4 regions of the Pseudoalteromonas sp. 10-33 genome follow, and region 2 is predicted to be linked to each of the others. Evidence: predicted binding sites of a transcription regulator. Region 2 holds the regulator's gene; each other region holds the start of a gene.
What was found. Region 2 encodes MetJ, which represses methionine synthesis genes. Its sites were predicted from a motif close to TAGACGTCTAGACGTCTA; they were not measured.
Positions count from the first base shown of each region.

Region 1: the regulator MetJ is predicted to act here: its motif matches at 1,292-1,309, upstream of metA (homoserine O-acetyltransferase MetA).
Region 3: the regulator MetJ is predicted to act here: its motif matches at 1,788-1,805, upstream of ATS76_RS02060 (methylenetetrahydrofolate reductase).
Region 4: the regulator MetJ is predicted to act here: its motif matches at 1,510-1,527, upstream of metK (methionine adenosyltransferase).

Region 1 is NZ_LOFI01000023.1:41,765-44,982, forward strand. Features, by position in the region: gene ATS76_RS11105 (M24 family metallopeptidase) at 1-1,191, shown strand, start outside; gene metA (homoserine O-acetyltransferase MetA) at 1,375-2,322, shown strand; gene ATS76_RS11115 (homocysteine S-methyltransferase family protein) at 2,312-3,218, shown strand, end outside.
Region 2 is NZ_LOFI01000001.1:63,336-66,553, reverse strand. Features, by position in the region: gene metB (cystathionine gamma-synthase) at 1-1,084, opposite strand, end outside; gene metJ (met regulon transcriptional regulator MetJ) at 1,284-1,604, shown strand; gene ATS76_RS00270 (malic enzyme-like NAD(P)-binding protein) at 1,675-2,916, opposite strand.
Region 3 is NZ_LOFI01000001.1:446,272-449,489, reverse strand. Features, by position in the region: gene ATS76_RS02065 (M16 family metallopeptidase) at 1-1,588, opposite strand, end outside; gene ATS76_RS02060 (methylenetetrahydrofolate reductase) at 1,846-2,802, shown strand; gene ATS76_RS02055 (response regulator) at 2,894-3,218, opposite strand, start outside.
Region 4 is NZ_LOFI01000001.1:478,670-481,887, reverse strand. Features, by position in the region: gene tkt (transketolase) at 1-1,323, opposite strand, end outside; gene metK (methionine adenosyltransferase) at 1,629-2,780, shown strand; gene ATS76_RS02190 (hypothetical protein) at 2,948-3,218, shown strand, end outside.

The DNA of each region.
Region 1 (3,218 bases), on a different contig from region 2:
CAGCTCCTGCCAAACGCTTTAAAAGCGGCTAATGTAGACGCTTGGCTTATTGTTTGTAGAGAAAATAATAACGACCCATTGGCCGACCATATTGGCTGTGAAAACGCAGGATCTCCAGCGGCGTACTTATTTTACTTCAATAAAGGGACGTTTCATTCAGTTGCTTACTCACCTTCAAGCGAAGCAAAAGCACTCGACGAGCTAAATATACATGAAAAAGTGATCTCAGTGCCACGCAGTGTGTCTGCGTTAAAATACGCCGCTGAGTTTATAAAAAAGCAGCCTTTTGAGCGCATTGCAATAAATGTCTCTGACCTTAACGCGCAGGCTGATGGCTTATCGCACTCACAATACAAGCAACTAGCGAGCTTATTAGGCGCAAAGCACACAGCAAAACTCGTATCTTCTGAAGAAGTCGTTTATCAATGGCTTTCAATTAAATTACCTGCGGAGGTTGAAATAATGAAAGAGGCTGCAATGCTTTCAGCAACGTGGCAACTAGAGGCTTATAAAACCATTGTTCCAGGTAAAACCACCGATGCCGATGTAGCCAAATTTTTAAAAGCTAAAATGAAAGCACGAGGCGTAACTGACGCGTGGGCTGCCGACCAAAATCCTAATGTAAACTCAGGCCCCGACCGCGGACATTCGCATTCTACAAATAAAGTGATTATGCCGGGTGACGTAATTCAAATTGATTTTGGTGTAAAGCTCTACAATCGCTGGGTAAGTGATATTCAGCGTTTTGCTTATGTACTTAAAGAAGGGGAAACCTCTGCACCGGCCAACATTCAGCAATATTGGATTAACGCCAGAGACAGTGGTTTTGCCGCATTTAATGCCATGAAACCCGGCGTAAAAGGCATAGACGTGGATCAAGCTCAAACCGTATTAATGAATAAATACAACTCAGAGCCTGTGCCATGGAGCACCGGTCACCCAGTAGGATATGTTGCGCACGACACTGGCCCAAATTTAGGGGGTTCTCGCAGTGCGCAAGTAAGGCCTGCAGCACATCGTAAACTAAAAGAAGGAATGGTGTTTGCCTTTGATGGTTTTTTTAGTTGGCCTTTGAATAACACCGAGTTTAAAACCATTTCAGTTGAAGAAATGGCTGTGATTACTAAAAACGGCGCTGAGTATTTAATTCCTCCTCAACAAAATTTAGTATTAGTAGGTAACAACGAGTAGTTTAAAAAGTAAGTATGTTAAATGCAGTGAGTTAAGCCTATTTTTAGGGGGTTAACTCATTGCTTGCTACAGACTTAAGTAATAATGAATAAATTTCATTTAGACATCTATACATCTAGAGGTTGATATTTTTTGCTTTCAGTTCATAATTAGCACGAGTTTTTATGAGTAGGAGTTAAAAATATGCCAATCACTGTAAAGGATGAGCTTCCGGCCATTGCACGTTTACGCCAAGAAAACGTATTTGTAATGCCAAAAAGCCGTGCAAAAACGCAAGAAATCCGCCCAATGCGTTTGGCTATATTAAATTTAATGCCTAATAAAGTAGAAACCGAAGTACAGTTTATTCGTTTGCTTGCCAATTCTCCTTTGCAAGTAAACGTAGAGCTGCTGCGCCTAGACACCCACCGCAGCAGTAATAATTCAGAAGAACACCTCGATACGTTTTATCGCTATTTTTCAGAGGTAAAAAACAACAACTACGATGCGCTTATTGTTACAGGTGCACCACTAGCACATTTAGAGTATGAAGATGTTGCCTACTGGGAAGAGCTAAAAGTCATTATTGATTGGGCAGAGCAACACGTTACCTCTACGTTGTTTTCGTGTTGGGCGGCCCATGCCGCGTTATTCCACAGCTACAACTTAAAGCGCGACTTAAAACCCAACAAGCTGTGTGGCGTATTCACCCACCAATGCCATTTTAAACACGGGGCATTAACTCGCGGTTTTGACGATACCTTTTTAGTACCACACTCACGGTATGGGCACATTGATATAAACAAAATAAACGCATGTGATGATCTTGTTGTATTAGCAGGCTCTGAGCGAGTAGGTGCTTACTTACTTAAAAATAAATCGGGTAGCCAAGTGTTTATAACCGGCCACCCGGAATACGATGCCGACACCCTAAAAGGGGAGTACGAGCGCGATTTACAAAAAAGCCCAGATGCGCCAAAACCTGAAAATTACTTTCCTGATAATGATGCAAGCAAACAACCTTCAAAAACATGGCAAAGCCATGCTTTTTTACTTTTTTCGAACTGGTTAAATTACTACGTGTATCAAACCACACCGTATGATATTAATTTAGTTAGCCAAGATGTGAGGACTAACAACTATGCCGAATAATAAAGCCGCCAACAAACAGGCCCAACTAAGTGAAGCGCTCAAAGAGCGTATTTTAATTTTAGACGGCGCTATGGGCACCATGATCCAAACTCATAAACTCGAAGAAGAAGACTACCGAGGCGAGCGCTTTAAAGACTGGCACGTGCTCATAAAAGGTAATAACGATTTATTAAGCCTCACTAAGCCAGAGTTAATAACAGAAATACACCGCAGCTTTTTAGCTGCCGGTGCAGATATTATCGAAACTAACACTTTTAATTCAACCACCATTTCGATGGAAGATTACGACATGGCAAGCATAAGCCGTGAGGTAAACTTAGAGTCGGCAAAACTCGCACGCTCAATATGTGACAAGTTCACCGCTAAAAACCCTGAAAAACCTCGCTATGTGGCAGGTGTTTTAGGGCCAACATCTAAAACCTGTTCTATTTCGCCAGATGTAAACGACCCAGGTTACCGCAACGTAACGTTTGATAAGCTGGTTAATGCCTATGTTGAGTCTACTCTTGCTTTAATGGAAGGCGGCGCCGATTTAATACTTATCGAAACCATATTCGACACCCTCAATGCAAAAGCCGCCTCATTCGCAGTAGAAGAAGCGTTTGAGCAAGCAGGGCGCACATTACCTGTAATGATCTCGGGCACAATTACCGATGCCTCAGGGCGTACGCTTTCAGGGCAAACAACCGAAGCCTTTTACAACTCTATTCGCCATATTAAGCCTATTTCAATTGGCCTTAACTGCGCCCTAGGGCCAGACTTACTTCGCCAATACGTAGAAGAGCTTTCGCGCGTATGCGAAACATTTACCTCAGTACATCCAAATGCCGGTTTACCTAACGAATTTGGTGAGTACGACCTAGAAGCACCTGAAATGGCAGCCGAGATTATAGATT
Region 2 (3,218 bases):
CTCGAATAAGCGTGTCGCCAACCCCTGCTTCAAGCCGTGCTTTAGGTTCCATTCCAGCGTGTGTCATCGTTGCAGGATGGCATATTAAGCTCTCAACTCCGCCCAAAGACTCTGCCAAGCTAAAATCACGTAAGCTTGTTAAAAACGCCGCAGCATCGTTTATGTCGCCTTTAATATCAAAACTCACCATGCCACCAAAGCCCAGTTGCTGAGCTTTAGCTAATTCATGCTGTGGGTGCGATTCAAGGCCTGGGTAATACACTTGACGAACAAATTCAGACTTATCTAAATAGTTAGCAATCGATAATGCGTTTTCTTGATGCTGCTTTAAACGCACATTGAGTGTTCGCAAGCCACGCAATGTTAAATAACTATCAAATGGCGCACCTGTAATACCTATATTATTTGCCCACCATGCCAATTCATCGCCCAGCGCTTGTGAAGCTGCAATCACCGCACCGCCTACTACATCTGAATGGCCGTTGATGTATTTGGTGGTCGAGTGCACCACTATATCAACACCAAACTTAATGGGGTTTTGTAATGCCGGTGATAAAAATGTGTTATCAGCAGCAACTAAAGCACCGCACTGCTTAGCAATATCGGTTATTGCTTTAATATCAGTTAAGCGTAGTAATGGGTTACTGGGTGTTTCTATCCAAATTAGCTTGGGTTTAATTGCTAAAATTTTGTCCAAGCTTTGTGCTTGAGTTAAATCTAAAACTTCCAGCTTAAGCAAACCGCGCTTTTGCAGTGAAGTAAATAAACGATAGCTGCCGCCGTAACAATCATGAGGGATCACCAACGTATCATCATGATTCAAAATTTGCGTAGCCAAATGAACGGCAGACATGCCCGTAGCAGTAATAATGCCCCGTGCTCCGCCCTCTAGTTCGGCTAACGTTTCAGCTAAAATATCACGATTGGGGTTACCACTTCGTCCGTAATCATATTGGCGTTTTGTATCAAAGTCGGCAAACGAATATGTTGTCGATAAATAAATAGGTGCGACAACTGCGCCATGATGCTTGTCGGCTTCAACACCACTTCTCACTGCAATGGTTGCTTTATTTTTTTCGCTCATATTCGTCACCTGCTCAATTTGGATGTTTAGACGTCTAAAAGAGTAGTTTATCTCATTAAAGATGTCAAAACATTTAAAGCTCTAGATGGCTAAATAACTAGTATTTGACTATCTTTTTTAAATCGATAGAATTTCACGCATATTCATATGCATTGTAGCGCATGTGAGCAATTATTAATCTGAGGCGACGATACATCTTATGGCTAAATGGAATGGTGAGTATATTCACCCATACGCAGAACACGGGAAAAAATCAGAACAAGTAAAAAAAATTACCGTTTCGATCCCACTAAATGTATTAAAGGTATTAACGGACGAGCGCACGCGTCGTCAAATTAATAACCTACGTCATGCAACAAACAGTGAACTACTTTGTGAAGCGTTTTTACATGCATTTACCGGCCAACCTTTGCCTAACGATGATGACTTACGTAAGGATAACGCCGAAAAAGTCCCTGAAGAAGTGAAAAAAATAATGCAAGAAATGGGGCTAGAAGTGCCTGTGTTAAACGAAGACTAAACGTAGTTTTAGACACAAAAAAACCTCAATTAATTGAGGTTTTTTTGTGTCTAAAGTTACAACCTAACAGTTATTCCATGTAGTTTTCAGGTAAATCAATTTGTGCAACACCTGACTCTACCGCAGCCATTGCAACCGCTTTTGCAATGCGTGGTAGTAAACGAGGATCCATTGGTTTTGGAATAATATACTTATCGCCAAACTCCAGCTTATCAACACCCGCAGCCGTCAGTACTTCAGCAGGCACAGGCTCTTTTGCAATACTTCTAATCGCTTCTACGGCAGCTATTTTCATTTCATCATTAATTGCACTAGCGCGTACATCAAGAGCACCACGAAATATAAACGGAAAACACAACACATTATTAACTTGGTTAGGGTAATCTGAGCGACCCGTTGCCATAATTAGATCGTTTCGAGCTGAGTGGGCCAAAGCAGGGTCAATTTCAGGATCGGGGTTTGAACAAGCAAACACAACTGGTTTTTCTGCCATTAACTTTAAATCGTCGGCGGCTAATAGATTAGGCCCCGATACACCAACAAATACATCTGCATCTTCAATCACATCTTGCAACGTGCGCTTATCTGTATTGTTTGCAAAAAGTTTTTTGTATTCATTTAAGTCATCGCGACGAGTATGAATAACACCTTTACGGTCAAGCATGTATATGTGCTCACGCAAAGCACCACACTTAATTAAAAGCTCCATACAAGCAACCGCAGCAGCACCCGCCCCCAAACACACAATAGTGGCATTTTCGATAGACTTGCCCTGCACCTCAAGCGCGTTCAACATACCCGCAGCGGTTACAATAGCTGTACCGTGCTGATCATCATGAAATATAGGAATACTGCAGCGTTCAATCAACGCTTTTTCTATTTCAAAGCACTCTGGCGCCTTTATATCTTCGAGGTTAATACCGCCAAATGTGTCGGCAATATTAGCCACTGTATTAATAAAATCTTCCGTGGTGCGATGTTTAACTTCAATATCAATAGAATCAAGGCCAGCAAATCGCTTAAACAGTAACGCCTTACCTTCCATTACAGGTTTTGAAGCAAGTGGGCCTAAATTGCCCAGGCCTAAAATTGCAGTACCATTAGTGATAACCGCAACCATATTCCCTTTGCCGGTATATTTATAAGCGTTTGCAGGGTCAGCAGCTATTTCGCGTACTGGTTCTGCAACTCCTGGGCTATATGCTAATGCGAGATCTTTAACCGTTTCAGCAGGCTTGGTTAGCTCAATGCTAATTTTTCCTGGAACGGGGTGCGAATGATAGTGTAGTGCTTGTTCACGAAAGTCTGACATAACGCGATTGTATCCTGCAATTAAAGTAAAAGTGAGAGGTGAAGTTTAGGCTACGATACCCTTATTATTTTTAAATTCCAAGCAATATCAGGTCTATCCTGTTATATGCTAGTTCGATTAATTTTAAGAGGTTTTTCAATAACTTTAGTAAATTATATCGACACTTTATAAATAAAAATTCATCCAATAACGGGGTTTAAAGGCACATTTGTTCTTTCATTATTTTTTATAAAACATCTTAATAAAGTCTTATTAAAATAAGCAAAAATAGACTTATTCAAATACTTTAAAAACATATAACT
Region 3 (3,218 bases), 380 kb from region 2:
CTCGAGCAAGCATAGCGGCGGTAAGCGCGGCTACACCTTTTTTACCCTTCGGATCAGCAGCTGCACCTGTATTGAATAAAAAGTTTACATCAATCAGCACCGAGCTATTAGTTTTATCAAGCACTTTAAATGACGGTGCCTCTGGCGCTTGCTCAAGCTTTGCAACCACCTCGCTTAAACTCGCCTCTTGCTCAAACCCCGGTGCTTTCTCAAGTGCCGACATTGTCACTGTAGTGCGGGCGTTATCTACAAAGTATTTATTGGCAACCGCTTTAATATCCTCAGCGGTGATGTTGTCGGCTGATTTATAAAGCTGGTTAATAACCTCAGGGTCGCGCTCAAAATGCATGTAACTCGCAAGCGTTGATGCTATTGCTTGCGACGAATCTAAACCATTAATAAAGCTATATTTAAGATTAGATTTTAAGTCACTTAATTTTTGTGCATCGACCAGTTCTGTTCGTGCTTTTGCGTAAGTGCGATTAATTGCATCGCGTGCTTTAGCTAAATCTTCTTCGTTTTCTACTTTTACAAATACATGCAGTAGGCCCGGATCTTTGGTTTCTGGATTATAGGTAAACATTTGGCTAGCAATTTGTTTATCAACAACCAGCTCTTGGTATAAATCTGAGTTATTTGAAAAATAAAGCTGTGAGATTAAATCAAGCGCAGCTCTGTCTTTTTTAGCAGGCTCCCACGGCGCACCTTTGTACGATACCATTAACCAATGCCCTGGTAAGGCTTTATTTTGCTCATGTAAATATTTAGGTGCTTGCTGTTTTGGCTCAGCTTTAATATCGGCAACGTAATCGCCTTTTTCCCAACCACCCCAGTGCTTTTTAACCATTGCCATAGTAGCTTTAGGGTCAACATCACCCACAATAACTAGCGATACATATTCTGGCTTATAAAACTTATCAAAAAACTCTTTACCGTAAGCCATTTGGTCTGGCATGGCTTCTATGTCTTCAAAAAAGCCCATTGTGGTGTGTTTGTAAGTATGCTTTTCAAAAGCCTCTGCACGCACAGCACTTAATAACTTGCGAATCGGGCTAGCGTTATTTTTTAAGTACTCACCTTTTACCGTCAATGCTTCGGTTCTAAATTGCTCTTCGGTGTAGGTTAAGTTTTGGAAAATATCAGCTTCAATCTCAAGTACTTTATCAAGGTGCTGCTTTGAAAAGTTTAAATGGTAGTTAGTGTAATCGTTGGTGGTGTATGCGCGGTTATCAACCCCTGCATTTTTGAATATGGCGGTGTATTCGTCTTGCGGAAATTTTTTAGAGCCTTTAAATACCATATGCTCAAAAAAGTGAGCAAAGCCGGTCTTGCCTGCCTCAACTTCGTTGCGAGATCCAACAGAAACCGGTATTTGCAGCGAAACTACATCTGGGTAATCCGTTTTAACAACCATGACTCGAAGGCCATTATCAAGCTCTTCAATTAGGTAATCTTGTGAAAAAACACGGTCATCAGCTTTTTTTATTTGTTCTTGTTTTGCTGCTTGCGTTGTTTCATTTTTTTGCATTGCACAGCCAGTTAAAGCGAGTGATACCGCAAGGCTTGTTGCTAATAATTTAAATTTCATAATTGTCCTTTAGTAAATTGAGCAAAGTTGTTGTCAAAATATTTACAATTTCACTGCTAATTATGCCCCAAAGCCAATAAATATAAGAGCCCTCAGCGACTTTATTATGTAAACAACTGTGTCATGCACTTAATTTAGGAACATCTTTGTATGAATAATCCTCACGTTGCTTGAAAAACTTTCACTTAAAAAATCTATCTAGACGTCTAAATGGCTGCTATATTAATTCCATCAACCATTGAGCTGGAATGAGGATTATGGCTTTATCACTGCAAGAGAAAATTGAGGACACCAATCAAGGTGTTTATCTTATTGGTACAACGCCCCCTAAAATAGGCACTGATAAAGCGCAATTAAAAACCATTGCAGAAAAACTACTGGGCCGCTTACACGAAATTGAGTACGACGGTGTTGTTATTTACGATATTCAAGATGAGAGTAGCCGCACTAATCAGGCTCGTCCGTTTCCATTTAAGCAAACTGTTGATCCGCGTGAATACAGTAAGTTGTTAAAAGATTTATCACGCCTAGATGTGATTACATATAAAAGTGTAGCTCAGCGCGGTGTAGCAGAATTTAAAGATTGGCTAAATGAAACTAAAAATGAATTTGATTTAAAAAACGTTGTTTTAGTAGGTAGCCCATCGTCAGTAGGTGATATAAAACTAAGCCTACCCGACGCTTATAAAACATTAGCAGAGCAAAGTGATGACTTCTTTTTAGGAGGCGTAACCATTGCAGAGCGACATGCAAGTAAACGTAATGAACACGAACGCTTAATAGAAAAAACAACGCAAGGTTGTCAGTTTTTTATATCGCAAGCAGTTTATAACGCACAAGCCACTATTGATTTAATAACAAGTTACGCGCGTACCTGCAAGGCACAAGGCGTTGCACCAAAACGTATTATACTCACGTTTACACCATGTGGCGGTGAAAAAACCCTAGAGTTCATGCAGTGGCTAGGTATTTCAGTACCAGAGGCGACTAAATGGCGCATGCTTGACGCCGACAACACCTTGAGTGAATCGGTGCGTATTTGCCGCGAAAATCTCGATTCAATTTTAAAAAGCTGTGCACACTTAGACGTGCCACTAGGTTTAAACATTGAAAGCTTAACAAACCGAAAAGAAGAAATTGACGCATCAATAAACTTATACCGTTTATTAAAAGCAACAATGGAACTCAACCTAGCTGAAAAACAAATTGCTTAATAGTTAAACTAATTTACACCCTTCTTGGCAAGCTACAGGCTTGCCTTTTTTATCTCACCAACTTATTTAAAAAACAACTTTAAAACAAAAATTAAATACACACCCACTTTGCTATTACCTCAAACATACTTTCAACTTTAATGGGTTTTGAAATATAGCCATTCATACCGCAGTCTTGCGCCTTTAATAAATCGGTTTCTCTAGTATTAGCAGTCATCGCAATAATGGGTAAGTTTTTAAACTTAGCTTGTTTTTTTATTTCTATGGCTGCCGTATAGCCATCCATTCGAGGCATTTGGCAATCCATCAACACCCCATCGTAAGTTTTTTGTTTTAGCGCGTCTAACGCCTCAAAGCCATCATTGGCAATATCAACAATTAGGCCATTCTTACGAAGTATTTGTGTTGCTACTTGT
Region 4 (3,218 bases), 420 kb from region 2:
GTACTCCATAAACATTAAGAACGTTGCACCATATGGAATAAACCCTTTATGAAGCGCAATACCGTTCATAATAGCCGACATACCAAACTCACGTACACCATAGTAAACGTAGTTTCCGCTTGCATCGTCAGCAGTTAGGCCTTTAGAGCCATCCCAAATTGTTAAGTTTGAACCTGCTAAATCGGCAGAGCCACCCATAAATTCTGGTAATAATGGGCCAAATGCATTTAATGCATTTTGTGACGCTTTACGTGACGCTGGATTCGCCGGGTTTGCTTGTAACTCTTCAATGTACGCTTGAGACTTTTCAGCCCAATCCGCAGGTAAATCTGAATTTGTACGGCGTTTGTATTCAGCGGCAAGCTCTGGGTGTGCTTTTGCATAGGCTGCAAACTTTTCGTCCCAGCTTGATTCAAGCTCTTGACCTTTAGCCTTTCCATCCCACTGTGCGTAAATGTCTTCAGGAATTTCAAAGGCATCGCCTGTCCAACCTAAAAACTCACGAGACGCTTTAATTTCGTCATCGCCAAGTGGTGCACCGTGACAATCGTGGCTACCTGATTTATTAGGTGAACCGTAACCAATAATTGTTTTACAACAAATTAGCGTTGGTTTATCAGTAACGCTTTTTGCTTCTGCTATTGCAGCACTTACCGCATCGCCGTCGTGGCCATCAACATCACTAATTACGTGCCAGCCATATGCTTTAAAACGTGCTGGTGTGTCATCGCTAAACCAACCTTCAACTTCACCATCAATAGAAATACCGTTGTCGTCCCAAAAGGCAACTAGCTTACCTAGGCCTAATGTGCCGGCAAGTGAACAGGCTTCGTGCGAAATACCTTCCATTAAACAACCGTCGCCCATAAATGCGTAGGTATGGTGATCGACAATGTCGTGCCCTTCACGGTTAAATTGTGCCGCAAGCGCTTTTTCAGCAATTGCCATACCTACCGCGTTTGTGATCCCTTGACCTAATGGGCCCGTAGTAGTCTCGATACCTGGCGCATAACCATATTCTGGGTGACCTGGTGTTTTAGAGTGCATTTGACGGAAGTTTTTAATTTCGTCCAGCGGTAAATCATAACCACTTAAGTGCAATAAAGAATAGATAAGCATTGAACCGTGGCCGTTTGAAAGAATAAATCGATCTCGGTCTGCCCACTCTGGATTTGATGGATTATGTTTTAGATAATCGCGCCATAATACTTCTGCGATATCAGCCATGCCCATAGGGGCTCCAGGGTGACCAGATTTGGCCTTTTGTACTGCGTCCATTGACAAGACGCGAATAGCATTTGCAAGTTCTTTGCGAGATGGCATGAATTCTCCTACCTTATATATGTATTTGCGCGGGTATTTATGTGTTCGTTTATGTACTCAAATTATATGAGCACTGTTATAACGACCATTCTTACTTATTGTGGGGGCTGTGTGCAATTAAAAACCCTATAAAAATGAGGTATTATGAATATTTTTTAAGACCATAATGTCATAACTAATTTTATTTAGACGTCTAGGCGTAAAAACACTATGCAAGGTGTTTTGTTTTAGATAAAATACGCCCCTTAATTTTTTAGCGCTAATACCGACGTTTGTGAAGCGCAATATTTGTGAGCAGAAATACAATGGCAAAACATTTATTTACTTCTGAATCTGTTTCTGAAGGTCATCCGGATAAAATCGCCGACCAAATCTCTGATGCGGTTCTTGATGCTATCCTAGAGCAAGACTCTCATGCCCGCGTTGCGTGCGAAACATACGTGAAAACTGGTATGGTTATGGTTGGTGGTGAAATCACGACTAGCGCATGGGTTGATATAGAAGAGATTACACGTAAAACAGTACGTGAAATTGGCTACACGCATTCAGACATGGGTTTTGATGCAGACTCGTGTGCAATTTTAAACACAATTGGTAAACAGTCTCCTGATATTAACCAAGGTGTTGACCGCACTAGCCCAGAAGAACAAGGCGCTGGTGACCAAGGTTTAATGTTTGGTTATGCATGTAACGAAACCGAAGTATTAATGCCTGCACCAATAACGTATTCTCACCGTTTAGTTCAACGCCAAGCGCAAGTGCGTAAAAGCGGCGAGCTTAACTGGTTACGTCCAGATGCAAAATCTCAAGTTACTTTTGCATACGAAAATGGCAAGCCAGTTGGTATTGACGCAGTTGTTCTGTCAACTCAGCACAACGAAGATATCTCACAAAATGACTTAGTTGAAGCAGTGATGGAAACAATCATCAAGCCAGTACTTCCTGCTGAACTAATCACAAGCGCAACTAAATTCTTCATTAACCCAACAGGTCGCTTTGTAATTGGTGGCCCAATGGGTGACTGTGGTTTAACTGGTCGTAAAATCATCGTAGATACCTACGGCGGCATGGCCCGTCATGGTGGTGGTGCTTTCTCTGGTAAAGATCCATCAAAAGTTGACCGCTCAGCTGCATACGCTGCACGTTACGTGGCTAAAAACGTAGTAGCTGCTGGCCTTGCTGATAAGTGTGAATTACAAGTGTCTTACGCTATTGGTGTTGCAGAGCCTACTTCAATCAGTGTTGAAACGTTTGGAACTGGGAAATTAGAAGAAGCACGTTTAATCGAACTAATTCGTGAACATTTTGACTTACGCCCATACGGCTTAATTCAAATGCTTGATTTAGAGCGCCCTATCTACCTTCCTACTGCAGCTTACGGCCATTTTGGCCGTGACGAATTCCCGTGGGAACGCACAGATAAAGCAGAAGCACTTCGCGCAGCTTCAGGTCTTTAAGACCAAAGCAATAAAAAAACGGTCCTTTTAAGGGCCGTTTTTTATAGCTTCTTATTTTGTTTAACACTGCTAATTTATGGTTATACAAATAACTATTAATTGGTCCTCGAACTTTTTTATACTTTAGGTATATACTCATTAAATTATAAAGCTTTAGGGATATTTAAATGACCGATAATTTTCGCGTTATGTTTGCTGGACTCGCTGATAACGTTGACACAAAAACAGCGTGTACAAACCTGGCGGCAAAACTAAAGATCTCAGAAGAAAAAGTAGCCTTATTTTTTAATGGTAAGCCTTTATTTGCGCCTAGCGATAAAAACAAAGCGTTAAAACAAGCTAAGCTACTTGTGGGTTTGGGCATTAAAAGTAAACTTCAAGCGGTATCAACAAGTACAGAAAAAGCCACTCAAACGGTAAGTGATAACCAACGAGATG